Regions from separate parts of the Geodermatophilus sp. URMC 63 genome, predicted to be linked through region 2. Evidence: riboswitches for the same ligand, from Rfam matches in the RefSeq annotation. Region 2 holds a riboswitch; each other region holds the start of a gene.

Region 1 (9,605 bases), 2.0 Mb from region 2:
CTCCCCGCTCCTGCGGCCCCGCTGCAGGGGCCCGCCCCGAGCGGAGCGAGGGGTGGGGGGCAGCGGGGTCCTTCTTCAGTCGGCGAGCGCGCGGAGCAGGCGGGCGAGCTCGGTGCGGTCGGCGGGGGTCAGCCGGGCGAACAGGTCACGGCTGTCCGCGGCGCGGGCGGCGTCCACCTCGGCCAGCACCCGCCGCCCCTCGTCGGTCGGCCGGAGCACCACGGCCCGGCGGTCGGTGGCGTCGGGCGTCCGCTCCGCCAGGCCCCGCTCCTGCAGGGCGTCGGCCACCTCGGTGGCCGAGCGCGGGGCGATGTGCAGCGCGTCGGCCAGGTCGGACAGCCGCACGCCCTCCCGGCTGCCGACCACCCGCAGGGCCCGGGCGTGGTGCGGCGAGAGGTCCCAGGGCGCGAGGAGGTCGCGCCACCGCCGGCGCTGGCTGCGGGCCACGCGCGCCAGCAGCTCCGCCAGCGCGGCGGGGTCGTCGGCTCCCAGGGAATGGTCGGCCACGTCCTGAGGTTACCGGACCGTGAGGTAACCTCACCGATGACCTCGGGAGGTGGTCGGCATCGACGAGACGACCCCGGGCCGCGGGAGCGGCCCCCGTGGGCGTGCCGGGGGCACGGGGCGCACCGCCGACCCCGCCGACCGGGCTCAGCTGGAGCGCGCACCGGTCGCCCTGCGCCGGGTGGCGGCGCTGTTCCGCCCGTACCGCTGGCAGGTCGCGACCGTCGTCGCGCTCATCGTCAGCTCCTCGGTCGTCGCGCTGGCGACGCCGTTCCTCGTCCGGCTGGTCATCGACCGGGCGATCCCGCACCAGGACGTCCGCCTGCTGGTGTGGGCGGTCGCCGGCATGGTCGCGGTCACCGGCGCGACGGCCGTCCTCGGCGTCGTCCAGACCTGGCTGTCGACGACGGTCGGCCAGCGCGTCATGCACGGCCTGCGCACCGCCGTCTTCAGCCACCTGCAGCGCCAGTCCCTCGGCTTCTTCACCCGCACGCGCGGCGGCGAGGTGCAGTCGCGGCTCACCCACGACATCGGCGGCATGCAGTCGGTGGTCACCTCGACGGCGACCTCGCTGGCCTCCAACGCCACCACCGTCGTCGGCACCGTGGTGGCGATGGTGGCGCTGTCCTGGCGGCTGTCGCTGCTGTCCCTCGTCGTGCTGCCGCCGGCGATCGCGCTGACCCGCAAGGTGGCGCGGATGCGCCGCGCGGTCACCGCCCAGCGGCAGCGCCACCTCGCCGACCTGCACGGCCAGGTCGAGGAGGGGCTGAGCGTCAGCGGCGTCCTGCTGGGCAAGACCCTCGGCGCCGGCCCGGCCGCCTCCCGGCGGTTCGCCGACACCTCGGAGGACCTCGTGGGTCTCGAGGTGCGGTCGCAGCTGGCCGGGCGGTGGCGGATGGCCTCGATGAGCATCGTCTTCGCCGGCATCCCCGCGCTGATCTACCTGTTCGCCGGGCTGCCGGCGACCTCCGGCGGCATGACGATCGGCACGCTGGTCGCCTTCACGACCCTGCAGGGCGCGCTGTTCCGCCCGCTGATGGGCCTGCTCGACGTCGGCGTCTCGGTGACCAGCTCGATGGCGCTGTTCAGCCGGGTGTTCGAGTACCTCGACCTGCCGGTGGACGTCGACGACCCGGCCGACCCGGTCGAGCTCGACCCGCCGTCGGTGCGCGGCGAGGTCCGCTGGGAGGGCGTCGACTTCTCCTACCCCGACGGCGCCCGCCCGGCGCTGGCCGGCGTCGACGTCAGCGTGCCCGCCGGCACCACGCTGGCGCTGGTGGGCGAGACCGGCTCGGGCAAGTCGACGATGGCCTCGCTCGTCGCCCGCCTGGCCGACCCGACCGCCGGGCGGGTGACGATCGACGGCGTCGACCTGCGCGACCTGCGGCTGGCCACGCTGGCGCAGGTGGTCGGCGTCGTCTCGCAGGAGACCTACCTGCTGCACGCCACGGTGCGGGAGAACCTGCGGCACGCCCGCCCGGACGCCACCGACGCCGAGATCGAGGCCGCCGCCCGCCGCGCCCAGGTGCACGACGTCATCGCGGCGCTGCCCGACGGCTACGACACCGTGGTCGGCGCCCGGGGCCACCGGTTCTCCGGCGGGGAGAAGCAGCGCCTGGCGATCGCCCGCACCCTACTGCGCGACCCGCGCGTCCTGGTGCTCGACGAGGCCACCAGTGCGCTGGACACCGCCACCGAGCGCGCGGTGCAGGCGGCGCTGGACGAGGCCCGCCGCGGCCGGACGACGATCACCATCGCCCACCGCCTGTCGACCGTGCGGCACGCCGACCGGATCGTCGTCCTCGACGCCGGGCGGGTGGTCGAGTCGGGCACGCACGCCGAGCTGGCCGCCCGCGGCGGCCGCTACGCCGCACTGGTCGCCGCCGGCGACGACGCCGAGGACCGGCTGGCCGCCTAGGCGATGACGACGGCCCCGAGCCGGACGCCGCGGAACCCGGCCAGGCGCTCGGCCTGCTCCCCGACGGCGGCCCGGACGGCGGGGGAGAACGGCACCCACGGCTCGACGGTCACCGTCAGCGACGACCCGGCCTTCCGCGGTCGCCAGAGGCCGGCGATCCCGCCGTCGTGCAGCACCGCGCCCGGCCGGCCCAGCGTCGGCCACAGCGCCTTCCGCCGCGCCGGGTCGGCCACCAGCGTCTCGCGGTCCCGGCCCTGCAGGAACAGGTCGAACGGGCCGAGCAGCCGGGTGGCGGCGGGCGGCGGGCTCCCGAGCGCGTCGGCGTCGGCGGCCGGCAGCCAGCGGCGCTGCCCGTCGACCTCCACCTCCACGACGTCGTCGGGCCAGTGCGCCCGGACGTCCTGCACCGGCGCGTCGAGGTAGCCGGCGACGTGCTGCGGGGTGGCCGGGCCGAGCAGGCGGAGGTACCCGCGGACGACGTCGAGCCGCGCGGGCACGCTCTCGGCGGGCGCGAACCCCGGGACCGGCCGCAGCACCGGCGGGGAGGTGCCGGGCTCCAGCTCCAGCCCCGCCCGCAGCGCGGCGAGCCGGAACGGCTGCTCGTAGAGGTGCACCGCGCCGCAGGGCCGGCAGGAGCGGTTGTAGGGCTCCTCCATCGCGTCGGACAGCGCCCGCGACATGGCGCCCTTGACCATCGGGGTGGTGACGATCTCCCGCATCCGGTCCGCGATCCGGTCCAGCGCGGTCAGGACCGGGATGCCGGCCGCCCGCAGCGGCCGGGCCGCGTCGAACACGCGCTTGGCGGCGTCGGCCTCGGAGAACGGCGCGGTCGCGGCGGCGACGCCGGGCAGGTCGGCCCGGCGGTACAGGTGCGGTGCGCCGCGGACCGTCCACACGGTGGCCAGCTCCCCGGGCCCGGGGACGACGCCGCGGACCGCCAGCGCCCACAGCCCGCCGTCCGGGCCGGTGTCCTGCACGCCGAGGTCGAGGACGGCGGTGTCGGCGACCGTGCCGGCATCGCGGTCCAGCTGCTGGGCGGCGACCCGGTGGGCGAGGACGTCGCGGGCGGTGGCGGAGAGCGGCACGCTCCGCACCGTAGGCCCGGCCGGGGACGGGGTCCTCCTCCTAGCCTGGCGCGGTGCTCGACGGCCCGGTCACCTTCCGTCCCCTCACCCGCGCCGACCTCCCGCTGCTCACCCGCTGGCTGGAGGAGCCGCAGGTGGCCCGCTGGTGGGCGCACGAGACCACGCCCGAGGCGGTGGAGGCCGACTTCGGTCCCAGCATCGACGGCCGCGACGGCACGCAGGTGTGGGTGGTGTGCACCGGCGGCCGCCCGGTCGGGCTCGTGCAGCGCTACCGCCTCTCCGACGAGCCCGGGTACCTCGCCGAGCTCGCGCCGGTGGTCGACGTCCCGCCGCGGGCGCTGTCGATCGACTACCTGATCGGCGAGCCCGACGTCCGGGGCGGGGGAGCGGGCGCGGCGGTGCTGCGGGCCTTCGTCGCCGACTGCTGGGCGGCGTACCCCGACGCCGACGCCGTCCTGGTGCCGGTGGCCGCGGGCAACGTCGCGTCCTGGCGGGCGCTGGAGAAGGCGGGGTTCACCCGCGTCGCCGAGGGCCCGCTGACGCCGGACAACCCGGTCGACCCGCCCGACCACGTCGTCTACCTGCTGCGCCGGCCGGGCGACGGCGGCCCCACCGGATAGGACCGCGGCGCGCGGCCGCCGCTCACCGCGCGACGGCCACGCCGGCGAGCAGGCCGTCGCGGACGGACGGGAAGCGGGGCGCCCAGCCGGTGGTCGTCCGCAGCCTGCGGTTGCTGACCCGTTGCGAGCGGACCAGTGACTCGGCCGGCCCGCCGGCCAGTGCGGCGGCGCGTCCCGGGAGCGAGAGCAGCGGCCGCCGGCCGACCGCCGTCCCCAGCGCGGCGGCGTACTCACGGCGGGTCACCGGCTCGTCGTCGACGACGTCGTAGAGCCCCGCCGGTGCGCCCAGGGCGGCGACCACGGCGGAGGCGGCGTCGGCCAGGTGGATCGAGGACAGGTAGGCCCCCGGTGCGCCGGCGACGAAGGCGACGCGCCGGCGGGCCAGGCGCAGCAGCAGGTCGGTGTGCCCCGAGCCCGGCCCGTAGAAGAGCCCGAAGCGGAGCACCACGCTGTTCGCGACGCCGCGCGCGTTCTCCTCCGCCGCGAGGTTCGCCTCCGCCAGCGGGAAGGGGTCGGGTGCGACGTCCTCGTCGATCCACCCGGCCCCGCGGTCGGGGTAGAGGAAGGTGATCGACTCCTGGACGAGGCGGCCGACCCCGGCCGCCCGCACCGCCGCGGCGACGGCGGCCGAGCCCTCGCGGCGCACCCGCTCGTTGGCCGCCCAGGCCGACGGTCGGAGGAACGTCGACGGCGTCGGGATCGCGGTGGCGAGGTTGGCGACCGCGTCGTGGCCGGCGAACGCGTCGCTCAGCGCCGGACGGTCGAACAGCGACACCCCGCTCGGGACGGCGCCCAGCGCGGCCAGGCCCGCCGCCTTGGCCGGTGTCCGCGCCAGCGCGGTGACCTCGTGCCCGGCGGTGAGCAGGGCCGGGACGACGTGCCCCCCGATGGCCCCGGTGGCACCCGTGACGTACACCCGCACGTCGGCTCCTCTCCCCGGTGGCGACCGCGACCCACCCTGCCCGAGGACGCGCGCGCCCGGGAGGGCCGGCGGCGCGGGGCGGACGGGTGCCGCTCAGGCGGGGAGGAGTCCGGGGTGCGCGAGGCCGGCCGGCCGGGGCCCGGGGACGGCGGGCTCCGGGCCGGCGGGGGCGAGGGCCTCCGGTGGCCCGGGGCGGCCGAAGTGCCAGCCCTGCCCGAGGTCGACGCCGAGCCCGAGCAGTGCCGCGGCCTCCTCGGCGGTCTCGATGCCCTCGGCGACCACGGTGACGCCGCAGCCGTGGCCGAAGGTGACCAGCGACTCCACCAGCTTGGTCAGCACGGGGTCGGTGGTCAGGCCGCTGACGATGCTGCGGTCCATCTTGATGACGTCGGGGGCGGTGACCACGATGTGCCGCAGCGAGGAGAAGCCGGCGCCGACGTCGTCGATGGCCAGCCGCATGCCCCCGGCGCGGAAGGGCAGCAGCGCGCTGCCGAGGGCGTCGTAGTCCGCGACCGGGTCGTGCTCGGAGAGCTCGAGCAGGACCCGGTGCAGCGGCAGCGTGTGCAGCAGCGCGGAGAACTCCGGCGTCAGCAGGGTCTGCGGCGAGACGTTCATCGCCACGTAGCCGTCGACGCGGTCGAGGTGCTCGGCGGCGCGCCGCAGGGCCAGCAGCTCGACCTCGTGGCCGCGGCCGATGCTGTGCGCCTCCTCGAAGACGACGTCGGGGCCCTTGCCCCAGTCGGCGGGGAAGCGGCTGAGCGCCTCGGCGCCCACGCGGTCCCCGGTGGCCAGGTCGACGATCGGCTGCAGGACGACGGTCGGCCCACCGGAGGTGATCAGCGGGTCGAGCCGGCCGTCGATGTCGTCGCGGCGCTGCTGCGCGCGGAGCTCGGGCTCGATGATCACCGAGGCGGCCGACGCGAGGACCTCCATGAGGGCCTCGTCGCGCCGGGTGAGCTCCTTGTCGGAGGTGAAGCCGAAGGCGCAGAAGGTGCCGTAGAGGCTGCCGTCGGACAGCCGGACCGGCGTCGAGACGTAGCTGCGGATCCGCGGGATGCGCGCCGAGGGCAGCGACATCGCCAGCGGGTACCGCTTCACGTCGTCGATGACGGGGGGCAGGTCCCCGTCGAGGATCTTCTGGCAGAACGACGTCTCCTGGACGACCTTCGCGCCCTCCTGGACGAGGACCGGCACGCGGGCGTCGACCACCTCCAGGTGCTGGGTGGTCCCGTCCATGCGCGTCAGGAACGCCACGGGCATGTGCAGCGACGTCCTCGCCGTGCGCAGCAGGTCGGCGATCTGCTGCTCGGCGTCAGTGCGCTTCCTGGCCATCGTGTGCTCCCGTCCGGAGGGTCCTCCTCTGCATCGACGCAGGGGGCGGACACCTGGAACGGCCGGGAGCCGATCTCACCCGGACCGGTGAGACGGTCCGGCAGGCGCCTCCCGGGAGGGACCGCGGGGACGCCTGCGCCGGGGGCCCGCTCCCGCTGCTGAGAGGGGGCCCGCGGCGGTCAGGGGATCAGTACCAGTTGTTCGCCTGGTGGAAGTCCCAGGCGGCGCAGGAGCTGCCGTACCGGTTCTCGATGTAGATCAGGCCGGCGTCGATCTGCCGGTAGGGGTCCGACGTCTTGGCGATGCCGGTGCTGGCCCACGTGGAGTCCAGGAACTGCGCGATGCCGTAGGCGGTGCTGGTGGGGTTCTGCGCGTTGGGGTTCCACCCGCTCTCGGCCTCCCAGAGCGCGTCGAGGCAGCCGAACTGGGTGCTGTTCCCGACCTGGCCGGCGGCGTAGTCCTTGTACGCCTGCTCGCCGGTGGCGGCCGGTGCCGGCGCGGGGGCCGGGGCGGGAGCGGGCGCGGGGGCGGGAGCGGGCGCGGGGGCCGGTGCCGGCGCGGGGGCCGGCGCGGGAACGGCCGCGGGCGCGCCGTCCCGGTTGCCGCCCCACTGCCCCGTGGAGCCGCGGTCGCCGGGGTTCCACTCGTCGGCCTGCGCGACCGCCTGGCCGCCGAAGGCAAGGCCGAGGGTCATGACCCCCGTGGCGGTCAGCAGGAGCAGGGCGCGGCGGCGCGGCGGCGCGGCGGCGGGGGCGTTCTGGGCACAGGTGTGCTCGACAGCGGTGCGTGCGTGCATGGAGACGTCCTCCTGGAGACGCGGTCACCGTCGATCGGCGCCGCGGCGGTCGGGATGGGCTGCGGGCACCACGCCGTGCGCGCGGTGCCCGGGCGGGCAGGGCTCGACAGCCGGGCGTGCGGCAGCGGCCGGACACGGGGCCCGGCGGACGGCGCCGTACGACGGCTGGTGCGTGTACGTGGGCAGGCGGGAGCGCGACGGTCCCGGACCTGGACGCGCGGGGGCGGTGCCCCAGGCGCGAGTGATCTCCGTTCTCCCCGGGCCGCCTACCAGGTGAGCTGACGGGTTCGGGCTGGGAGTGCCCTACCCGCTCCCGGCGACGGCCGGGAGCGGGACTCACCCCGGTGGTACTGGTGGGTCCCCGGCTCGCGCCCACGGTGTGGACGCGACTCGGCGGCATCCGGCAGGGAGCCCCCGGGACGGAGGCGAGACGCCCGGCCGGACGCGGAAACGCTAAGGACGGGACCGGTCCGTGACAATCTCGTGACCTGAAACGGGTCGACCCGCGGTGCGACAGGCCGACGCCACGCCCCGGATCGCACTCGGGACGTCACGCCCCGCGACCACCGGGGCCCGGACGCACCGCAACCGCCGGGACCCAGCGGTCCCGGCGGTCGCGGTGCCGGCAGCGTGCGGTGTCAGGCGTTCCAGGGCGGCGCCCCACGCCGGAAGTCGGCGGCGGGGTGCTGGTCGGAGACGAGGCCGACCACGTTGCCGAAGGGGTCGACGACGGCCGCACTGACCACCGGCCCGTGCGGCGTGAGGGGGATGTACTCCTTGGCGCCCATCGAGGCGAGTCGCTCGAGGACGGCGTCGAGGTCGTCCACCCACCAGTTCCCGATCACGCCGCCCGGCTCGAACGCCGCGCTGAACGGGGCGGCGGTACGGGCGGCGATCGCCAGGCGGGTCCTCTCGTCGAGGTCGAACGCGGCATAGCTCAGCCGCCCGTCGGGTCCGGGCCGGGTGAAGGTGGGCCCCGAGCCCAGGACCTCCGTGTACCAGGCCGTGGCCGCGGCCACGTCGTCGGCCCAGTAGGTGAGCGACGCGATCCCGCGCAAGCTCATGGTGAGACCTCTTCTCGGTCGGTCGGCATCGTCAGTCCCCGGGTGTCCAGTCCGGGGCCGTCCAGCGGTGGAACACCCGGGCAACCGAGTCGCGTGGGGTCTGCCACGTCTCCGGGTTGTACGGGCTGACGTAGGGGGCGAGGTCGGCCATCACCTTGGCGAAGGCCGGTCGCATCGACTCGTGGTTCTCCCGCACGGCCGCGGCCTTGACGCGGTCCTGCTCCAGGAGGTGCACGAAGACGTCCTCCATCGAGTACAGCCAGCGGCCGGTGACGCCGGTCTCCGTCGGCAGCCCGCCGGCGTCGGACTCGGCGAACACCCGAGCGATGTCCTCCTCGGTGCCCGGCTTCATCCGCTGCACGATGACGGTCATCTCCCGGTCGGGGGAGACCTCACCCTCGGGCACCCACGAGTAGAACTGCTTGGCCACGGAGTGCGACGGGTTCTGCCAGTAGCTCGGGTAGGGCGTCACGTAGGGGGCGATGGCCTCGGCGATCGCCTGGAACGCCGGCAGGCCGCGGCGCTGCCCGGAGACCTCCGGGTCCTCCTTGCGCTCGATGACGTGCAGGTACAGGCCCTCGTAGGAGAGCAGGACGCGCCCGACGACGCCCATGTCCTGCGGCCGGGTCGTCCGGTCGTAGTAGGCGAACACCGGCCCCACCTTGTCCTCGGTGCCGGGGACCATCCGGCAGACGATGACGTTGCGGAACGGCCGCCACGAGGCCGAGGACCAGCTGGCGGGCGCCGTGGACGTGTTCGTGAACTCGACCGTGTCGTTCGCCCAGGGCGGTTCCGTGGGCGTCGTCGAGGCGTCGGCCGCCGGGTCGGCCGACGTGCTGGTCGACGGGGTCGTCTGGGTCATCGCGTGCCTCCAGGGACGGGAGTGGGGGTGAATCGGAGGGGGAGCTCCAGCAACCCGCGGAAGGCCGAGGCCGCGGGGAGCCACTGCAGGTCCTCGACGGGGACGTCGAGGCGCAGGTCGGGCAGGCGGACGAGGATCCGCCGCAGTGCGGTCGTCGCCTCCAGCCGGGCCAGGGCGGTGCCCAGGCAGTAGTGGATGCCGTGGCCGAAGGCCAGGTGCGAGGTGGGGCCCCGGCTCAGGTCGAGCTCGTCCGGGTCGGGGACCAGCGCGGGGTCGTGGTTGGCCGCACTGAGCACGATGGTGACAATCGAGCCCGCCGGGACGGCGGCCCCGCCGATCTCGAGGTCCTCGGTGGCGAAGCGGAAGCTCGACACCGGCACCGACCCGTCGAAGCGCAGCAGCTCCTCCACGGCGTCCGGGATCCGGGAGGGGTCCTGCAGCAGCTCGGCCAGCTCCTCGGGGTGGGTCAGCAGCGCGACGACGGCGTTGCCGAGGAAGTCCG
Region 2 (9,605 bases):
CATCGACGTCCCGCCAGGTACACCCGGCAGGTCGACCGGTACCGGGTCGTCCCCGATCGGGCCTGACCCGGTCGTCCGGGCCGTGCGGTGGGGTGTGCTTGCTCGGCTCACCGCGGTGGTGCGGGGCTCCTCGAACGGGGTCGAGGACGGCAGCCGAGGGCGGGGTGCCGCCGCGACGCTCTCGGACCTCGGCAGGGCCGGGTGAGCAGGGATCTCCCACGACCGGCCCGGGTCCCGCGCGGAGCCGGCCGGCGTGCCCGGACCGCCCCGCCCGGGGATGCTCGGGAGCCGAGGGGTCCGGACGGGACCGCGGCCGAGGAGGACACGGTGCAGGTCAGGGACGTCATGACACGCGAGGTCGTCACGGTGGGACCGGACACCTCCGCCAAGGACGTGGGCGCGGTGATGGCGGAGCGGGGCTTCGCCGCCGTCCCCGTCGTCGACGGCGGCGACCGGCTGGTCGGCATCGTCGCCGAGGTGGACGTGCTGCGCGACCGGGTGCCGCAGGACCCCCGGCTGCACCTGCGCCGTGCCGAGGACGCCGGCGCGCCGCCCCCGCCGGTGCTGGTGCGGGAGGTGATGACCGAGGCCGTGCGGACCGTCGAGCCCGGCTCGGACCTCGCCGACGTCGCCCGGCTGTTCGTCGACCACCGGCTGCGCAGCGCGCCGGTCCTCGACGGCGACCGGCTGGTCGGGATCGTCAGCCGCCGCGACCTGCTGCGCGCCCTGGTCCGGCCGGACGACGAGATCCGCCGCGACCTGCTGCGGCTGGTCGAGGGCTACACCGGGGAGCTGGACGCGTGGGACGTCTCGGTCGCCGAGGGCGTGGCCACCGTCCGGCGCACCCGCGGGGAGCCGCAGGGGCCCGCGGGGTCCGAGCAGCGCGCCCTCGAGGCGCTGGCCCGGACGGTCGGCGGGGTGGTCGGCGTCCGCGTGCCGTGACCCGCGCGGACGCGGGTGCCTAGGCGGCGTCGTCCTCCAGCGCCGCGGTGTCCTCCAGGGCGGTGTCCTCCAGGGCGGTGTCCTCCAGGGCGGTGTCCTCCAGGGCAGCGTCGAGAGCGGCGACCTCGTCCTCGATGCCGACCATGACCTCGTTGGTCTGCAGCGTCACCAGCCAGGCCAGCGCGTGGTCCTCGACCGGCCGGTCGGTGACCGCGGCGATGGCGTCGAGCTGGGCGGCGACCAGCCCGCGGGCGGCCTGGTAGACGTCCGCGGCGCTCACCGCGATCTGCTGCTCGGCCAGCCAGAGCCGTCCGTCGGACAGCACGCGCACCTCGCTCTGGCTGCCGACCCCCAGGTCTGCGGCCGCGCTCGTCAGGACGGACATGCCGGCACGCAGCTCGGTGAGGCGGCGGCTCGGGTCGGGGGACGACGGCATGGGCACTCCTCGGACGGGCCCGCAGGCCTCGGGTCGTGCACTCGGTGTCGGCACCGCGCCCGCACGTCCTGACCGCCGGTGGGGTGCCGTGGCGTTCGTGGGACGGGCGGGACGAACCGTTGCGCGCCCGGACCTCGGAGGATCCGCGCGCCGGGCCTCCTCTGCCGCCCTGGGCCGCGCACGACCTCCACCGGCCCACCTCCGTCGTTGCCCTCCGTAAGCGCGTCGTCCCGATGTGTGACCTAGGTTACGGCGACAACTTACATGACTGCACGTAACGTTTTGGCTGCGCTCAGCTAAACAGGAGCGCGGCGCCGGTCCGCCAAACCCTGCCCACCGGTCGCCTCCACGATTCCCCAGGGCAGGGGTGGGGGACCCACGTCCACGGCGCCACGGCCCTGCCGCTGTTCGCCTCGGGGTGAAGCCGCGTCCCGCGGCCGGGCACACCGATCGCCCGAACCCGACAGCTCACCTCGCCGGCGGTGATCGGAGATCACCATGCCCAAGCACCGCGCGCCCCGCTACGTCCGCACCAAGAAGGTCCTCGCCAAGGCCCCCGTCGCCGCCGGCGCCACCGCCGTCGGGCTCGGCGTCCTCAGCTCCCCGGCAGCTGCAGCCGCCACCACCACCCACGACTGGACCGGCGTCGCCCAGTGCGAGTCCGGCGGCAACTGGAGCATCAACACCGGCAACGGCTACTACGGCGGCCTGCAGTTCAGCCAGCCGACCTGGGCCGGCTACGGGGGCACCGACCTGGCACCCCGCGCCGACCTGGCGACGCCGGGCCAGCAGGTCCAGATCGCCGAGGAGGTCCTCGCCGGGCAGGGCATCGGCGCCTGGCCGACCTGCGGCAAGTACCTGACCGAGGGCACCACGCCGGCCGCCGCCGGGTCGGGCGCCACGTCGACCACCGCGTCCACCCCTGCCGCGACCACCGCGTCCACCACCGCCGAGACCACCGCCGCCGCGCCCGCCGCGGAGCAGCCGGCCGGCACCCCGGCGACGACCCAGGACGACGGCGACCGCTGGGACCACGACGCCGGGACCTCCGGCCGCCACGCCGCCTGGGGCGACTACACCGTCGAGCGTGGTGACACGCTGCGCACGATCGCCGCCGCCCACGGCCAGTCCTGGCGCGAGGTCTACCAGCGCAACGCCGACGTCATCGGCAGCAACCCGAACCGCATCACCCCCGGGGAGGTGCTGACGCTGACGGGCGCCGAGCAGGCCGCTCCGGCCCCGGCGTCCCCCGCCGCGACGACGGCCACCGCCGGCACGTCGGCGCCGTCGGCCACGACGACCCCCCTCGCCCAGACGGCCGTCGGCGCCGCGCACATCACCAACAGCGCCGGCGACGTCAAGCCGCAGGTACAGGCCGCCGCCGACGCGGTCGTGGCCAACGTCGCCGGTGCCGCCGACATCACCCTCGGCGGCACCCGCGCCAGCGCCGTCGACCCGAACGGCCACCCGTCGGGCCTGGCGCTGGACTACATGGTCCTGTCCGACACCGCCCTCGGCGACGCGATCGTCCAGTACCACATCGACCACTGGGAGGAGCTCGGCGTGGACTACGTCATCTACGAGCAGCGGATCCTCACCTCCCCGACCGGCTCCTGGACGCAGATGGAGGACCGCGGCAGCGTGACCGCGAACCACTTCGACCACGTCCACGTGAACTACACGGCCTGACCCACCCCGCCGGACACGACAGCGACCCCCTGCCCGGCGGGCAGGGGGTCGCTGTCGTGTCCGGCTCAGCAGCAGCGGCTGACGGGGTTGCGCTCCACCTCGTCGGCGCGGCGCCGCTCGAACTCCCGCCGGCTCACCGGCTCGTGCCCGTGCCGTGCGCAGTGCGCGAGGTAGTCGTCCCAGCGGGCCTCGCCGCTCCACTCCCGCAGGTACCAGCGCACCCCGCGCCAGGCCCGGCCGGCGAAGGCGACCGCGGCGCTCACGAGCGGTCCCTCCCGGCGCCGACCAGCCGCTCCTGCTCGGCCATGGCGCGCTTCTCCTCGGCCGTCGCGAACAGACCCGCGGGCTCGACGATGGTCGAGGGCACCGCCGGCTCCTCCGTCGTCGGGAGCGCGCCGCGGGTGCGGACCGCCCGGGCGACGACCACCAGCGCGTTGACGAAGACGACCAGCACCAGGAGGGCGAAGAACGCCTGCAGCACCCCGTTGATCGTCGAGTTGGTGACGACCTGCTGCATCTGGCCCACGTCCTGCGCCGGCGGGAGGACCTCACCGGCGTCGAGCGCGTCGGCGTACCGGGCGCGCTGGGCGAAGTAGCCGATCGCCGGGTTGTCGGAGAAGACCTTCTGCCAGCTCGCCGTCATGGTGACCACCAGGTCCCAGGCCAGCGGGACGGCGGTGATCCAGGCGTACCTGAGCTTGCCGTGCTTCACCAGCAGGACGGTCGCCAGGGTCAGCGCGATCGCGGCGAGCAGCTGGTTGGCGATGCCGAACAGCGGGAACAGCTGGTTGACCCCGCCCAGCGGGTCGGTGACGCCGATGTAGAGCATCGAGCCCCACAGGCCGACGACGACGGCGCTGGCGATGACGTTGCCCGGCCGCCACGACAGGTCACCGAAGCGCTTCCACACGTTGCCGACCGTGTCCTGCAGCATGAACCGGCCCACGCGGGTGCCGGCGTCGACGGCGGTGAGGATGAACAGCGCCTCGAACATGATCGCGAAGTGGTACCAGAACGCCTGCAGGTTCCCGCCGAAGGCGTTGTGGAAGATCTCGGAGATGCCGACGGCGAGCGTCGGGGCGCCGCCGGTGCGTGAGATCAGGCTCGGCTCCTGGACGGCGGCCGAGGCGGCGGCGAGGTCCTGGGCGGAGGTGGAGAAGCCCAGGCCGTTGACGAAGGCCGCCGCCGTCTCCGGGGTCCCGCCGGTGGCGCCGGCCGGGGCGTTCATCGCGAAGTACAGGCCCTGGTCGATGACGACGGCGGCGATGAGCGCGCTGATGGCCACGAAGGACTCCATCAGCATGCCGCCGTAGCCGATCAGGCGGACGTGGCTCTCCTTGGCCACCATCTTCGGCGTCGTCCCCGAGGAGATCAGGGCGTGGAAGCCCGACAGCGCGCCGCAGGCGATGGTGATGAAGACGAACGGGAACAGCGACCCGGCGAAGACCGGGCCGGTGCCCTCCTTGGCGAACTGGGTGACCGCGTCGGCCTGCAGCACCGGGCGGGCGATCAGCAGCCCGACCGCCAGCAGGACGATGACGCCGACCTTCATGAACGTGGACAGGTAGTCCCGCGGGGTCAGCAGCAGCCAGACCGGCAGCACCGAGGCCACGAACCCGTAGACCACCAGGGCGACGACCAGCCACTCCTTGGACAGGGTCAGGGCGTCGGCCAGGCCGGTGCCCTCGATCCAGCCGCCGCCGACGATGGCCAGCAGCAGCAGGACGACGCCGATGCCGGTGGCCTCCAGGACCCGGCCGGGCCGCAGCACCCGCAGGTAGACGCCCATGAACAGGGCGATGGGGATGGTCAGCGCGATGGAGAAGACGCCCCACGGCGACTCGGCCAGCGCGTTGACCACGATCAGCGCCAGGACCGCGAGGATGAGGATCATGATCGCGAAGACGGCGATCAGCGCGGCGACGCCGCCGACGATGCCGATCTCCTCGCGGACCATCTGGCCGAGGCTCTTGCCGTTGCGCCGCATCGAGAAGAACAGGACGACCATGTCCTGCACGGCGCCGGCGAAGATCACGCCGACGACGATCCAGATGGTGCCGGGTAGGTAGCCCATCTGGGCGGCCAGCACCGGGCCGACCAGCGGGCCGGCGCCGGCGATCGCGGCGAAGTGGTGCCCGAAGAGCACCCGCCGGTCGGTGACGTCGAAGTCGACGCCGTTGTGCAGCCGCTCGGCCGGGGTGGCCCGCCGGTCGTCGACGCCCAGCGCCCGGTAGGCGATGAACCGCGAGTAGAAGCGGTAGGCGATGGCGTAGGAGGCCAGCGCGGCGAAGAGGATCCACAGCGCCGAGACCGACTCGCCGCGGGCCAGCGCGAGCACCGTCCACGCGACGGCGCCGACGATCGCCACCGCCGTCCACACCAGGACGCTCCTGACCGACGGCCGGCGACGGCCGGCTCCTCCGGGAGGTCCTCCGTCGGTGTCTGGCCTGCTGACGGTGGTGGACACGGGCCCCTCCTCGCGTGCGCGGACGGCGCCGGGACGACGCCGTCCTCTGGACGGGTCCGAGCATGGCTGGTGCCCGGACGGCGCCACCACACAGGGGTGGGACCGTGACCGCCCCGTGACCGGGGACCCCTCGCCGCCATCGCTTCCCGGCGCGCCACGGGGGCCCGCGCAGGGCCGGGGTCAGTAGCCCCAGACCTCCTGGGCGACCTCGACGACCAGCGCGAGCTTGGCGACCTGCTCGTCGCGGGTGAGCGCGTTGCCCTCGACGGTGGAGGAGAAGCCGCACTGCGGCGAGAGCGCGAGCTGCTCGAGCGGCACGAACCGGGCGGCCTCGTCGATGCGCCGCTTGAGGTCGTCCTTGCTCTCCAGTTCGGGCCGCTTGGTCGTCACCAGGCCCAGCACCACCCGCTTGCCCGGCGGCACGAACCGCAGCGGCTCGAAGCCGCCGGAGCGGGCGTCGTCGTACTCGAGGAAGAAGCCGTCGACCTCCAGCCCGCCGAACAGGGCCTCGGCGACGAAGTCGTAGCCGCCCTCGGCCACCCAGGAGGAGCGGAAGTTGCCGCGGCACATGTGGGTGGTGACCGTCAGGGTGTCCGGGCGGCCGGCCAGCGCGGCGTTGATCTGCCGGATGTAGCGCTCGTGCTGGTGCTCGGCGTCGCGGCCCTGGGCGGCGAGCTCGGCCCGCTGCGCCGGGTCGTTGAGGTAGGCCAGGCTGGTGTCGTCGAGCTGCAGGTAGCGGCAGCCCATCGCGGCCACGCCCCGCACCTGCGAGGCGTAGGCGGCCGACAGCGCGTCCCAGAAGGCGTCCTCGTCGGGGTAGACGGCCGGGTCGATCGCCGCCGCCCCGCCGCGGTAGTGGACCATCGACGGCGAGGGGATGGTCAGCTTCGCCGTCTGCCCCTCCCCCACCACCGACTGCAGGTACGCGAGGTCGGCGCCGAAGATCGGCTCCCCGATCGACAGCGGGCCGTCGACGTGCAGCCCGGCCGGGGTGAAGTCGATCGTCCCGTCGGCGTTCCGGAAGTGGACGACGATGTCCTCGCCGGTCACCTTGCTGATGCCGTCGATGGCGTAGATGAAGTCCATGTGCCACGAAGCGCGGCGGAACTCGCCGTCGGTGGCGGTACGCAGCCCGACGTCGCCCTGCAGCCGGACGACGTCGGCGATGGCCGCGTCCTCGATCCCGCGCAGCTCGGCGTCGTCGATCTCCCCGGCGGCGTGCCGGGCGCGCGCCTCCAGCAGCGACGACGGGCGCAGCAGGCTGCCGACGTGGTCGGCGCGGAACGGCGGTCCGGAGACGTCAGTCATGCCCTGCAGCCTCGTCCCCCGGCTGCTCCTCCGCAGCCTGCGACCAGGGCCGGACGCCGGAGTCTCCGGACACCAGCCGTTCCGCGGCGGCGTACACCAGCAGGCCCGGGATGATCAGCAGCGTCGGCGGCAGGACCAGCGGTGCGGCCAGGACGGTGATCGCCAGCACCCCGGGAGCGCTGAGCAGCCAGCCGCGCCGGCGTTCGGGGTTGCCCAGCGCCCCCCACCGGACGCCGGTCCACATGATCCAGCGCAGCAGCACCGGCACGCCGGCCTCCCGCATCACCCGCCGGAAGATCCCGTCGGCCTGGCGGGAGGTGACCACGCCGGTGCGGATGCCCACCCGGCACAGCCAGTCGTGCAGCACCGCGGCCAGCGTGTAGCGGCCCGACCGCGGCACCAGCCAGGTCACCGGGCGCGGGACGCTGGCCAGGTCGGTGTCGAAGCCCGCGGGGACGACGAAGCGGTCGCGGGCGCCGACGTAGGACAGTGGCTCGACCAGCGTCCAGCCGTCGGGCCCGGCGGTGCGCAGGACCGCGGAGGGTGGGTCGAAGGGCACCCCGCGATTCTGCGCCGCCCGGGCCGGCAGCCCGTCAGGAGCGCGGCCGCGCCGCGCCCTCGGCCCGGGTGCCCGGCCGGCGGGCCGCCAGCGGGCTGGCGACGTCCTCGAGCGACCTGCCCTCCGCGTCGACGCCGAGGAAGGCCGCCACGACTCCGCCGAGGACCATCACGCCGGCGCCGATCAGGTAGCCGGCGAACAGCGGACCGGTCGACTCGCCCTCGCCGATGAGCTTGCCGTAGAACCACGGCCCGAACGCGCCGAAGAGCTGGGCGATGGCGAAGAAGACGGCGATGGCCTTGGCCCGCACCTCCAGCGGGAAGATCTCGCTGACGGTCAGGTAGGCCGAGCTGGCCCCGGCCGAGGCGAAGAAGAAGATGATCGACCAGGCGATCGTCTGGGTGATCGCGTTGAGGACGCCGGCCTGGAACAGCACGGCGGTGACCGCCAGCAACGCGCCGGACAGGATGTAGGTGAACGCGATCATCCTGCGGCGGCCGACGGTGTCGAACAGGTGCCCCAGGACGAACGGGCCGGCCAGGTTGCCCACGGCGAAGGCGATGAAGAACAGCGGCACCGACCCGGTGGAGACGCCGAAGAAGTTCGTCAGGACCAGCGCGTAGGTGAAGAAGATCGCGTTGTAGAGGAACGACTGGGTGATCATCAGCGTCGCGCCGAGGACCGCGCGGCCGGGGAACTCGCGGAAGAGCACGCGCAGCAGCGCCAGGTAGCCGATGTCGGCGGCGGGCTCGAGGTCGATGGCCCTGCTCTCGTCGACGGCGGGCAGCCGCACGCCGGTCTGCTCGACCTCCTCCTCGATGTAGCGGATCGACTCCTCGGCCTCCCGCTCGTGGCCGTGCATGACCTGCCAGCGCGGGCTCTCGGGCAGGTGCCGGCGGACCACCAGGATCACCAGGCCGAGCACCGGGCCGATCAGGAACGCCAGCCGCCAGCCGAGGCCGACGTCCACCACGTTGAGGAAGACGAACGTCCCGAGGGTGCCGAGGACGGCGCCGCCCCAGTAGGTGCCGTTGACGGCGATGTCGACCCGGCCGCGGTAGCGGGCGGGGATGAGCTCGTCGATCGCGGAGTTGATGGCGGCGTACTCGCCGCCGATGCCCATGCCGGCGACGAAGCGGGTGAGGTAGAGGAACCACACCCAACCGGTGCCGTTGCCCAGGGTCAGCGCGGTGAGGCCGCTGCCGACCAGGTACACCGCCAAGGTGACCATGAAGAGGTTCCGCCGGCCCAGCCGGTCGGAGAGGTTGCCGAAGAGCAGCGCCCCGAAGACCTCGCCGAGCAGGTAGACGGTCGCGATCAGGCCGGCCTGCGCCGAGGTGAAGTGCAGCGTCTCGGGCTCGGTGAGCACGGCGGTGACGGAGCTCGCGACGGTGATCTCGAGCCCGTCGAGGATCCAGGCCACGCCGAGCGCGACGACCATCCGGGTGTGGAACGGCGACCAGGGCAGCCGGTCGATGCGGGCGGGGATGAGGCTGCGGATGGCGCCGGGCGCCTCGGCCGGCTGGGACAGGCTCGTCATCGAGGACCTCCGGATCGCGGAACCGGACCGCCCCCTACCCCGGTGAGCACTGGTTGACGCAACCAACCACCGCGCCACCTGATCGGGCGACCGCGGGTCAGCCGGTGCGCTCCTCGACCATGCGCGCCGAGACGCGCCGGATGCGGTCGGTCTGCCGCGAGACGACCACGTCGAGGACGCGGTTGACGGGGAAGACCTCGCCGAGCCGGGCCAGCCCCATGACCCGCGGGACGGCGACCGACCGCGACCAGTAGGACGTCAGGCAGCCGGCCACGCGGTCGGCGACCCGCTCGGTGGCGATGCCCGGGGTGAGCCGGCCGCGGGCGTCGGCGTCGGACCGCGGCGGGGACCCGTGACCGCGGGCCATCCACTCGGTGGCCACCGGTCCGGGCAGCACCGAGTGCACTCGGACGCCGCGCGCGGTCACCTCCCGGCGCAGGCCGGAGACGAAGCCCTGCACCCCCGCCTTGGTGGCCGAGTAGACCGTCAGCGGCGGCACCTGGGACAGCCCGGCCGAGGAGCTGACGACGAGCACGTCGCCGCGCCCGCGCTCGGCGGCGGACGCGAGCAGGTGCGGCAGCGCCAGCCGGGTCAGCTCGACCACGCCGGTGAGGTTGGTGGCCACCATGCCCTCGACGACCTCACCCGGGGTGTCCTCCACCAG
Region 3 (9,605 bases), 1.1 Mb from region 2:
CTACGACTTCGCCTCCGGCGCCCGCGGTGTGCGGCTGGCCGAGGCCGGGCTGGAGAGCTCGGCGACCGGCCGCCGCGTGACGATCGGGAGCGGGGTGCCGGCCCGATGAGCACCGCCGTCCTGCTCGACGCCGACGGGCGCACCCGGCTCCTGCCGCTCGGCGAGCCGGCCGCGGTCCGCCGCCCGTCCGCGCCGCTGCGGTCGCGCACCGCCTACGCCGCCGCCCACGTCGTCCCGCGGGTCACCGGGGAGAACGTCCCCGGCGCCCCGGCCGACGTCGACTGGGACACCACCCTCGCCTTCCGCCACCACCTGTGGTCGTGGGGCCTGGGTGTCGCCGACGCGATGGACACCGCGCAGCGCAACATGGGCCTGGACACCGCGGCCACCCGCGAGCTGGTCCGGCGCAGCGCGGCCGAGGCGCGGTCGGTGGGCGGCGCCCTGGTGGTCGGCGTCACCACCGACCACCTCACCGACGACGTCGTCCCGCTGGCGCGGGTGGTCGACGCCTACGTCGAGCAGCTGCACCACGCAGAGGACTGCGGCGCCGGGGTGGTGCTCATGGCCAGCCGGCACCTCGCCCGGGCCGCGGAGGGCCCCGCCGACTACGAGCGGGTCTACGCCGAGGTGCTGGCACGGGCCGGGCGGCCGGTGCTGCTGCACTGGCTCGGCGAGGCGTTCGACCCGCAGCTGCGCGGCTACTTCGGCTCTCCCGACACCGGGGCGGCCGCCGACGTCGTCGTCCGCATCATGGAGCGCGACGCCGGCCGGGTGCGCGGGATCAAGACCAGCCTGCTGGACGCCGACGCCGAGGTCGCGCTGCGGCGGCGGCTGCCGGCCGGCGTGGACCTGTTCACCGGCGACGACTTCCACTACGTCGACCTGATCGCCGGCGACGGCGAGCACTCGTCGCACGCGCTGCTCGGCGCGTTCGCCGCGATCGCGCCGGTGGCCGGCGCCGCCATCGCCGCGCTCGACGCCGGCGATCCGGCCGGCTACCGGCGACTGCTCGGGCCGACCGAGGCGCTGTCGCGGCAGGTGTTCGCCGCGCCCACGGCGTACTACAAGACCGGCATCGCCTTCCTGTCGTGGCTGAACGGCCACCAGCCGGCGTTCAGCATGGTCGGCGGGCTGCACAGCGCCCGCAGCCTGCCGCACCTGTCGGAGGTGGTCCGGCTGGCCGACGCGGCCGGTGCCCTGGAGGACCCGGAAGCTCGCCGCGCGCCGGTGGAACGGCCTGCTGGCGCTGGCCGGCGTCGACGTCCCGGTGCTGGAGCCGGTCTCGTGAGCGCGCACCCGCGGCTGTCGCTGAACCAGGCGACGGTCAAGTACGCGTCGCTGGTCGACGCCCTCGCCGTCACCCGCGAGGCCGGCATCGGCGCGATCGGGCTGTGGCGCGAGCCGGTGGCCGAGGTGGGCCTGGAGAAGGCGTGCGCGCTGGTGGCCGACTCCGGGCTGCGGGTGTCGAGCCTGTGCCGGGGCGGCTTCTTCACCGCTCCCCCGGGCCCCGCCCGCACCGCGGCGCTCGACGAGAACCGCCGCGCCATCGAGGAGACCGCGGCGCTGGCCGCGGCCGGTGCGCCCGGCTCCGCGCCGGTCCTCGTGCTCGTCGCCGGCGGCCTCCCCGACGGCGACCGCGACCTGCCCGGCGCCCGGGAGCGGGCCCGCGACGCGATCGGCGCGCTGGTCGACGACGCGACCGCGGCCGGCGTGGTGCTGGCGGTCGAGCCGATGCACCCGGTGTTCGCCGCCGACCGCGGCGTGGTCTCCACGCTCGGGCAGGCGCTCGACGTCGCCGAGCAGTTCCCCGCCGGGGCGGTCGGCGTCGTCGTCGACACCTACCACGTGTGGTGGGACCCGGAGCTGCCCGCGCAGGTGGCGCGGGCCGGCCGCGGCGGCCGGATCGCGTCCTACCAGGTGGCCGACTGGGTCACCCCGCTCGGGCCCGACGTGCTGGTGTCGCGCGGCCTGCCCGGCGACGGGCACGTCGACCTGGCGGGGACCAGCGCCCTGGTCGAGGCGGCCGGGTACCGCGGCGACGTCGAGGTCGAGGTGTTCTCCCAGGAGCTGTGGGACGCCGACCCGGCGGTCGTCGCCGCCCGGACCGCGGCCGCGTTCGCCGCCGCCGCGGGCGTCCGGGGATGAGCAGCCGGGTCCGGCCGGCCAGGGGGAGGGCCGGCCGGGCCCGGCGCGGGGGGCCGCGTCAGGGGTCGCGTCAGCCCGTGTAGTTCACGTGCACGTGGTCCATGTGGTTGGCCGTGGCGCTGCCGCGGTCCTCCATGGCCGACCAGCTGCCGCCCGGCGAGCTGAGCATCCGCTGCTGGTAGATGAGGTAGTCGACGCCGAGCTCGTCCCAGTGCGCGACGTGGTACTGGACGATCGCGTTCCCGAGGGCGGTGTTCGACAGGACCATGTAGTCCAGGGCCAGGCCCGACGGGTGGCCGCCCGGGTCGGTGGCGCTGGCCCGGGTGCCGCCGAGGGTGATCGAGCCCGCGCCGGCCACGTTGCTGACGACGGCGTTCGCGGCCGCCTGGACGACGGCCTGCACCGGCCCGGCGGTGTTGGTGATGCGCGCGGTCGCCGTGGCGGCGGTCCCCGAGCCCGCGGTGGACGACGCGGCAGTGGCCGACGCGGCAGTGGCCGACGCGGCGGCGGCCGACGCGGCGGCGGCCGAGGAGGTCGGAGCCGCCTCCGGCTCCCGCTGCGCCGCGGCGGCCTCGGCAGCGGCGGCCTCCTCGGCGGCGGCCCGGTCCGCGGCGGCCTCCGCAGCGGCGGCCTCGGCTGCCGCGGCCTCCTCGGCGCGCTGCTGCTCGAGCGCGGCGGCCTCGGCTGCCGCGGCCTCGTCGGCGCGCTGCTGCTCGAGCGCGGCCTGGTCGGCGGCGGCCTGCGCCTGCTGCGCGGTGGCCTCCTCGGCCGCGCGGCTGCTGCGGCTGGCGGCCAGGTCCTCCAGCGGCTGGAGGTCCTCGGCCGGCTGCGCGTCCGCCCCCGCGGCGAGCGTCCCGGCCTCGGCGGTCAGGCCCAGCTCCTGGGCGACGGCGGCCGACCCCGGGTCTCCGGCGCCGGCCGAGGCGGCGGGGTCCCCGCCGACGACGACGTTGACCAGCAGGGCGCCGGCGGCGGCCACGCCGAGGAGCAGGCCGGGACGGCGGGCGGCGGCCGGACGGCGGCGGCCGGTGGCGCGGCCGCGGCGCTCGGCGGACCGGCCGGACGTGGTCGTGCGGGGGTCCATGGTGCGGGTGCTCCAGGCGGGTGCGGGGCGCAGCGGGCTGCGGCTTGGGCGGGCGGCACGGCCGGTGGGCGCGCCGGGCCGGCGCGGGCACACCGGGGCAGCGCGGCGCGGGGCCGGTCGGGCGGAGGGTGCCCGGGCTGGTGTGCGCGCGGACGGCGTCCGGGGCGGACGGCCGCGGACGGTCAGGTGCGCGGGCGCGCCGGGACGGGGCGGAGCCGGATCGGACGGGGTGGTGCAGCGGTGCGGGCAGCAGTGCAGGCGCGCGCCATCCGGCGGCTCTCCGTTCTCCCGTGAGCCGCCTACCGGGTGAGCTGACGGGTTCGGGCGGGAAGCGGCCCTACCTCTCCCGGCACGCGGCCAGGAGGGGATTCACCCCAGTACTGCGGTGGGTCCCCGGCTCGCCCCAGCGGGCGACTCGGCGGCGTCCCCCGGCCTCCCCCGACGGGGGACGACGACCGGACGGACGACGCGACGCTACCGGCGGATTGCACATCGTGACAACAAGTCGACAGGCGTTTCGTCGGGTGATGGTGGTTGCGTCCGCGCCGATCGGCAGCCCGGTGGTGTAGGGGCCCCGGAGTAGGGGGCCCTAGGGTCGGGGCGTGGAGGTCTGGTTCAACCCCTCGTGCTCGACGTGCCGCGCCGCCCGCGACGAGCTCGACCGGGCCGGTGTCGAGTACTCCCTGCGCCGCTACCTCGACGACCCGCCGACCGAGGCCGAGCTGCGCGCCGCGCTGGCCGCCCTCCGGCTGCAGCCGTGGGACGTCACGCGCCTCGGCGACCCGCTGGCCGCGGAGCTCGGGCTGCCCGACGCCCCGCGCGACGCCGACGCGTGGGTGCGCGTGCTCGTGGAGCACCCGCGGCTGATCCAGCGGCCGATCGTCCTCGGCGACGACGGCCGGGCGTGGGTGGCCCGGGACGGCGGCACGCTGTCCGAGGTGGTCGCCGCCGCCCGCGGTCCCCGTGAGATGGACCCCCGCGACCCGGACACCCTCTACGCCGAGGGGCCGGTGGCCGCCGAGCCGCCGGACGACGACCGGCCCGAGGACTCACCGCTGCGCGACTCCGGCGGCACCGGCCCGGGCCCCGACGACCTCGACCGGCTGCTGTGACGCAGAGCTGACCCGCCGGGCGGTTGCGCTGTGCAACGTCCTGGGAAGCTCGGGAGCATGGCGGTCTCCCGGTCACCCCGCGCGCTCGTCGCCGCGCTCGTCTTCGTCGGGACGGTCGTCGCCGTCATCTCCAGCCTCGGCGCGCCGCTGGTCCCGGCGATCGCGTCGTCGACCGGGGCGTCGCTGCCGGACGCGCAGTGGTCGCTGACGGTCACGCTGCTGGTCGGCGCGGTGGCCACCCCGGTGGTCGGGCGGCTCGGCGACGGCCCGCACCGCCGCCGGGTGATAGTCGCCGTGCTGGGCGTGGTGACCCTCGGCGGGGTCCTGGCCGCCCTCCCCCTGGGCCTGGGGTGGCTGGTCGCCGGCCGCGCGCTGCAGGGCTTCGGCCTGGGGCTCACCCCGCTGGCCATCGCCACCGCCCGCGAGGCCCTGACCGGCGACACCTCCCGCTCGACCATCGCCGCGCTGTCGGTCACCGTCGTCACCGGCGTGGGCCTGGGCTACCCGCTGGCCGGCCTGGTGGCCGAGCTCGGCGGGGTGCACGCCGCGTTCTGGGCGGGGGCTGCGGTGAGCGCCGCCGCGCTGGCCGCCGCCGCCGTCGTCCTGCCCCCGCCGGCCGCGGCGCCGCGGCGGCGGCTCGACGTGGTCGGCGCGTTGCTGCTCGGCGCCGGCGTGGGCGGGCTGCTGCTGGCGCTGGGCGAGGCGGAGACCTGGGGCGTGACGTCGCCGCTGCTGTGGGGGCTGGCCGCCGCCTCGGTGGTGGCGCTCGCGCTGTGGGTCTGGTGGGAGTCGCGGACGCCGCAGCCGCTGGTCGACCTGCGGCTGGCCCGCGGCCGGGTGGCCCTGACCGCGCACTCGGCGGCGCTGCTCGTCGGGCTGTCGAACTACCTGCTGCTGGCGGCGGTGCCGGTGCTGGCCCAGGCCCCGCCGGCCGACGGCGCGGGCTTCGGCACCTCGATCGTCGTCGCCGGGCTGGTGCTCCTGCCGTTCTCGGCGGCCAGCATGGTGGGCGGCCGGCTCGCGCGGCTGCTCGCCGACCGTGCCGGGCACGCCCGGGTGCTGCCGGTCGCGGCGCTCGTGCAGGGCGTGGCCTTCGTCCTGTTCGCGTTCCTGCGCACCGACCTGTGGCAGCTGTTCGCCGTCATGGCGGTGGCCGGGCTGGGCGTCGGGGCGGCGTTCGCGGCGTTCCCGGCGCTGGTGGTGGCGGCCGTCCCGCCGGCGGAGACCGGCAGTGCGATGAGCCTCAACCAGGTGCTGCGGTACGTGGGCTTCGCCGTCGGCAGCGCGCTCACCGCGACCGTGCTCGCCTCGGCCACCCCGGCCGGCGCGGCGGCCCCGGCGGCCGGCGGCTACACGACGATCGCCGCGACCGGCGTCGTCGTCTGCCTGCTGACCGCCGTCGTCACCGCCCTGACCGGCCGCCGTGCGGCGACCGCCCCCGCCTCCGAGCCGGCCGCCGTCCGCTGACCCTCACCCGGCGTCGGCCCAGGAGCGGACGACGGCGACGTCAAGCGGGAAGTCGACGGGGAAGCCGCCGAACAGCAGCCGCCCGGCCGTGACCGCGGCGGCCCGGACCTCGCCGGCGACCTCGTCGGCCAGGTGCTCGGGCGTGTGGACGACGACCTCGTCGTGCAGGAAGAACACCAGGTGCGGCCGCTGCGCCGGCGGCCCGCTGCCCAGCCGCCACAGCCGGTTGCGCAGGTCGGCGAGCCAGCACAGCGCCCACTCCGCGCCGGTGCCCTGGACGACGAAGTTGCGGGTGAACCGGCCCCAGGCGCGGCGGGCGCGGTCGCGGTCCTCCCGCGGGCCGTCCTCGTCGGGTGCCTCGCCGAGCCCGACCGCCCGCTCGGCCCAGGCGCCGGTCGGCGGCGGCGACCCGCGGCCGAGCAGGGTGGCGACCACCTCGCCGCGCTCCCCCGCCCGGGCGGCGTCCTCGACCAGGCCGATGGCCCGGGGGTAGCGGCGGGCCAGCCGCGGCAGCATCCGGCCGCTCTCCCCGCGGGTGGCCCCGTACATGGCGCCGAGCACCCCGAGCTTGGCCTCGGCCCGGGTGGCGACGGCGCCGTCGGCCACCATGCCCTGGTAGAGGTCGGTCGAGCGCGCCGCCTGGGCCATCGCCGCGTCGCCGCTCATGCCCGCGAGCACCCGCGGCTCGAGCTGGGCGACGTCGGCGACCACGAACGCCCAGCCGTCGTCGGCCACCGCGGCGGGACGGACCTGTGCGGGCACCGACAGCGCTCCCCCGCCCTGCGCCGACCACCGCCCGGTGACCACGCCGCCCGGGAGGAAGGCCGACCGGAACCGGCCCCCGCGCACCCAGGTCTCCAGCCAGCTCCAGCCGTGCGCGGACAGCAGCCGGGCCAGCCGCTTGTACTCGAGCAGCGGCGCGACGGCCGGGTGGTCGACCTGCTCGAGCGTCCACTGCCGGGTGTCGTCCACGGGCAGCCCGGCGGCCCGCAGCGCGCGCAGCAGGTCGCCGGGCGAGTCGGGGTTGAGCGCGGGCGCGCGCAGGGCGGCGCGGACCTCGCCGGCCAGCCGCTCCAGCACCGGCGGGCGGACGCCGGCCGGCGGGCGCGGCCCGAGCGCGTCGGTGATTAGCCGCTCGTGGACGTCGGCCCGCCACGGCATCCCGGCGTGCGTCATCTCCGCGGCGACCAGCGCGCCGGAGGACTCCGCGGCGAGCAGCAGCGCCAGCTGTGCGCGCTGCGTGGCCGCGGCCAGGGTCGTCTGCTGCCGGTCGTGCTCGGCGACGGGGTCGAGCCGGTCGGCGGGGTCGGCCAGCGGGAAGAGGGCGTGCTCGGTCGTGATCACCGGCGCGAGCGCGTCCCAGCCGGGGGTGTCCTCGCCGGCGAGCAGCCGCTGGTCGGCGGACGGCGAGCGGCGCAGGACGGCGTGGCCGAGCCGCAGGTCGGTGCACCGCTCGACGCGGACGCCGGCGTCCAGCAGCGCCGGGTACCAGCGGGTGGTGTCGTCCCACACCCAGCGGACCGGCGTGCGCTCCCGCTCGCGGACCCAGCCGGGGAGGTCGTCGGCGGTCAGCCGGGTGACCTCGGGGACGTCACGGCCGTCGTCACGGCCGCCGCCGGGGCACCGCCGGGCCTCGACCAGGTCGCCGCGGCGGCGGAGGACGATCCGCTCCACCCGGGCAGTGTCGCCGACGGGTGCGACGCAACCGCCGCCCCGCGCCGGGCGGGCGGGGTAGCCCCTCTGCAGGGTCCCGCCGCGAGCCTGCCAGTGGCGGGGGGAGGAGGGGTCCTCTCAGCCGAGGAGGCGGCGCACCGTGCGCACCGGCTGGGCGACCCACCAGCGGGCCACGCGCAGACCGAACCACCACAGGTCGCCCCATTCGGCCGGTCGCGGTGCCCCGGCCGGGGACGCGGTGGTGGCCGACTCCTCGGGCTCGGGCTCGGGCGCTGCGGACTCCGGTGCTGCGGGTGGCTGCTCGGGCACCAGGAGGTCGACCGGGGTGCGCCGCCGCGGGTCGCGCAGCGAGGCGAACGACGGGATCGCCGGCGCGGACGGGGACTCCTCCTCGGCCGGCGGCGCCTCCGACAGGACCGTCTGCTCGGCGCTGCCGGTCGACGGCTCGGCGCCGGAGCGGGGCAGGCGCGCCGGCGGCTCGGGGACGACGGCCCGGATCGCGGCGATGGTGCTCGGCCCCAACCCGGGGACGGCGGACAGCTCCCGTCGGGTGAGCCCCGCCAGGCCGGCGACGTCGGTGATGCCCGCCCGCGTCAGCGCCGCCACCGCCCGTCCGGGCAGCTTGAGCTCCTCGAGCGCCCGCCCGGACTGGTTCCCCGGGGACCTGACCACCATGGTCACCGACCCTAGCGCCGTCCCCGGTCCCGGTTGCGGCCGCCGGCAGTGCGACCCGGTCAGCCGGTGGCGCCGGCCGACCCGCCGGCGGCGCTCCCGGAGGCGGCGCCCGCGCCGTTCCGGGGCGCCTCTCCACCGCCCGGCGCGCCGCTCCCGCCGGTGCCGGTGCCGGTGTCGGTGGTGCCGGTGCCGGTCGCCGTCCCGCTCCCGGCGGACGGCGACGTCCCCGTCCCGCCTGCCGGCTCGGTCGGAGCACCCGACGACGGCGCGGACTGCGACGCGGACCCCGACGACGGCGCGGGCGGGGAAGCGGACTCGGTGGCCGGCTGCGAGGCGGACCCCGTCGCCGGGTCGGCCGCGGACTCGGCCGTCGCATCGGTCGTGGGCTCGGACGTCGCATCGGTCGTGGGCTCGGACGTCGGGTCGGTCGTGGGCTCGGACGTCGGGTCGGACGTGGGCTCGGGCGCCGGCTCGGGCGTCGGGTCGCCGGCACCGGCGTCGCCCGAGGAGGCCGCGGCGTCCTCGGCGTCCTCGGTCCCGGGCGCCGTCGCACCGGCGCGGGCGTCCCCGGTGCCCGGCGCCGTCGCGCCGGGCTGCTGCCCGGGCGCCGTGTCGGCCGCCGTCCCCGGCGTCGGCTCGTCGGCGGACGGGGACGGGGCCTGACCGCCGGACGCGGTCGTCGCCGGACCGGTCGCCGCCGGGTCGTCCGGGACGGCCGGCGGGGCGGCCGCGACGACCAGGCGGACCCGGTCACCGGTGGCCACCTCGGTGCCGGCCGGGTCGAGCCGCGTGACCGTGCCCGGGGCGGCGTCGGGGGTGACCGTCGTCTGCTCGCCCACGGAGAGGCCCAAGTCGGTCAGCTCGCGGGCGACGTCCTCGGCCGGGCGTCCGACGTAGTCGGCGGCGGCCAGCACGATGCCCTCCTCCGACGGCGCGGCGGTCGCGGCCGGGGCGTCGCCGTCGGACAGGCCGCCCACCAGCGCGACCGCGCCGCCGCCGAGGAGCACGACCGCGAGCACCGCCAGGGCGAGCAGCAGCCGCCGCCGGCGCCCGTCGCCGGCCGCGGGCTCCCCGGCGGGAGCGGTCCGCGACGCGCGGGCCGGCGGCTGACCGGCGGGCGCGACCGGCCGGGTCGCCGCCGCGGCCACCGGCGCAGTGTCGTGCCGGGGGTGCACGGTGTCCTCGAGCGCGTGCAGGAAGGCCGCGCCGTCGGGCAGGCGCTCACCCGGGTCCTTGGTCAGGGCGGCGTCGATGAGGTTCCGGACGTCGGGCGGGAGGTCGGCCGGCAGCGGCTCGGGGTCCTCGCGGACCTGCTTGAGCGCCACGGCCACCGGGTTGGTCCCCGTGAATGCGGCACGGCCGGTGAGCGACTCGTAGCCGACCAGGCCGAGCGCGTAGACGTCACTGGCCGGGCCGACCCGCTCACCGGCGGCCTGCTCCGGCGACAT

Evidence for each region. A riboswitch is a leader RNA that binds a small molecule or an ion and turns the genes downstream of it on or off. The one in region 2 is predicted to bind cyclic di-AMP.
Region 1: it holds a riboswitch for cyclic di-AMP, as region 2 does, so the genes downstream of both, ACWIZO_RS07490 (aggregation-promoting factor C-terminal-like domain-containing protein) here and ACWIZO_RS24075 (transglycosylase family protein) in region 2, are expected to answer to the same signal.
Region 3: it holds a riboswitch for cyclic di-AMP, as region 2 does, so the genes downstream of both, ACWIZO_RS18950 (hypothetical protein) here and ACWIZO_RS24075 (transglycosylase family protein) in region 2, are expected to answer to the same signal.

Annotation. Positions count from the first base shown of each region.
Region 1 is NZ_CP199956.1:1,531,729-1,541,333, forward strand. It holds gene ACWIZO_RS07460 (MarR family winged helix-turn-helix transcriptional regulator) at 76-507, opposite strand; gene ACWIZO_RS07465 (ABC transporter ATP-binding protein) at 557-2,422, shown strand; gene ACWIZO_RS07470 (winged helix DNA-binding domain-containing protein) at 2,419-3,507, opposite strand; gene ACWIZO_RS07475 (GNAT family N-acetyltransferase) at 3,561-4,127, shown strand; gene ACWIZO_RS07480 (NAD-dependent epimerase/dehydratase family protein) at 4,150-5,049, opposite strand; gene ACWIZO_RS07485 (EAL domain-containing protein) at 5,143-6,381, opposite strand; gene ACWIZO_RS07490 (aggregation-promoting factor C-terminal-like domain-containing protein) at 6,569-7,177, opposite strand; cyclic di-AMP (ydaO/yuaA leader) riboswitch at 7,426-7,583, opposite strand; gene ACWIZO_RS07495 (VOC family protein) at 7,816-8,241, opposite strand; gene ACWIZO_RS07500 (TcmI family type II polyketide cyclase) at 8,273-9,103, opposite strand; gene ACWIZO_RS07505 (cytochrome P450 family protein) at 9,100-9,605, opposite strand, start outside.
Region 2 is NZ_CP199956.1:4,958,347-4,967,951, forward strand. It holds gene ACWIZO_RS24065 (CBS domain-containing protein) at 328-942, shown strand; gene ACWIZO_RS24070 (hypothetical protein) at 962-1,378, opposite strand; cyclic di-AMP (ydaO/yuaA leader) riboswitch at 1,710-1,875, shown strand; gene ACWIZO_RS24075 (transglycosylase family protein) at 1,877-3,067, shown strand; gene ACWIZO_RS24080 (YbdD/YjiX family protein) at 3,133-3,330, opposite strand; gene ACWIZO_RS24085 (carbon starvation CstA family protein) at 3,327-5,447, opposite strand; gene ACWIZO_RS24090 (5-methyltetrahydropteroyltriglutamate--homocysteine S-methyltransferase) at 5,715-6,842, opposite strand; gene ACWIZO_RS24095 (DUF1353 domain-containing protein) at 6,835-7,401, opposite strand; gene ACWIZO_RS24100 (MFS transporter) at 7,436-8,941, opposite strand; gene ACWIZO_RS24105 (SDR family oxidoreductase) at 9,039-9,605, opposite strand, start outside.
Region 3 is NZ_CP199956.1:3,861,602-3,871,206, reverse strand. It holds gene ACWIZO_RS18960 (Gfo/Idh/MocA family protein) at 1-109, shown strand, start outside; gene ACWIZO_RS18955 (DUF993 family protein) at 106-2,145, shown strand; gene ACWIZO_RS18950 (hypothetical protein) at 2,216-3,229, opposite strand; cyclic di-AMP (ydaO/yuaA leader) riboswitch at 3,513-3,650, opposite strand; gene ACWIZO_RS18945 (ArsC/Spx/MgsR family protein) at 3,832-4,341, shown strand; gene ACWIZO_RS18940 (MFS transporter) at 4,399-5,808, shown strand; gene ACWIZO_RS18935 (bifunctional 3'-5' exonuclease/DNA polymerase) at 5,812-7,482, opposite strand; gene ACWIZO_RS18930 (DNA-directed RNA polymerase subunit alpha C-terminal domain-containing protein) at 7,600-8,157, opposite strand; gene ACWIZO_RS18925 (protein kinase domain-containing protein) at 8,217-9,605, opposite strand, start outside.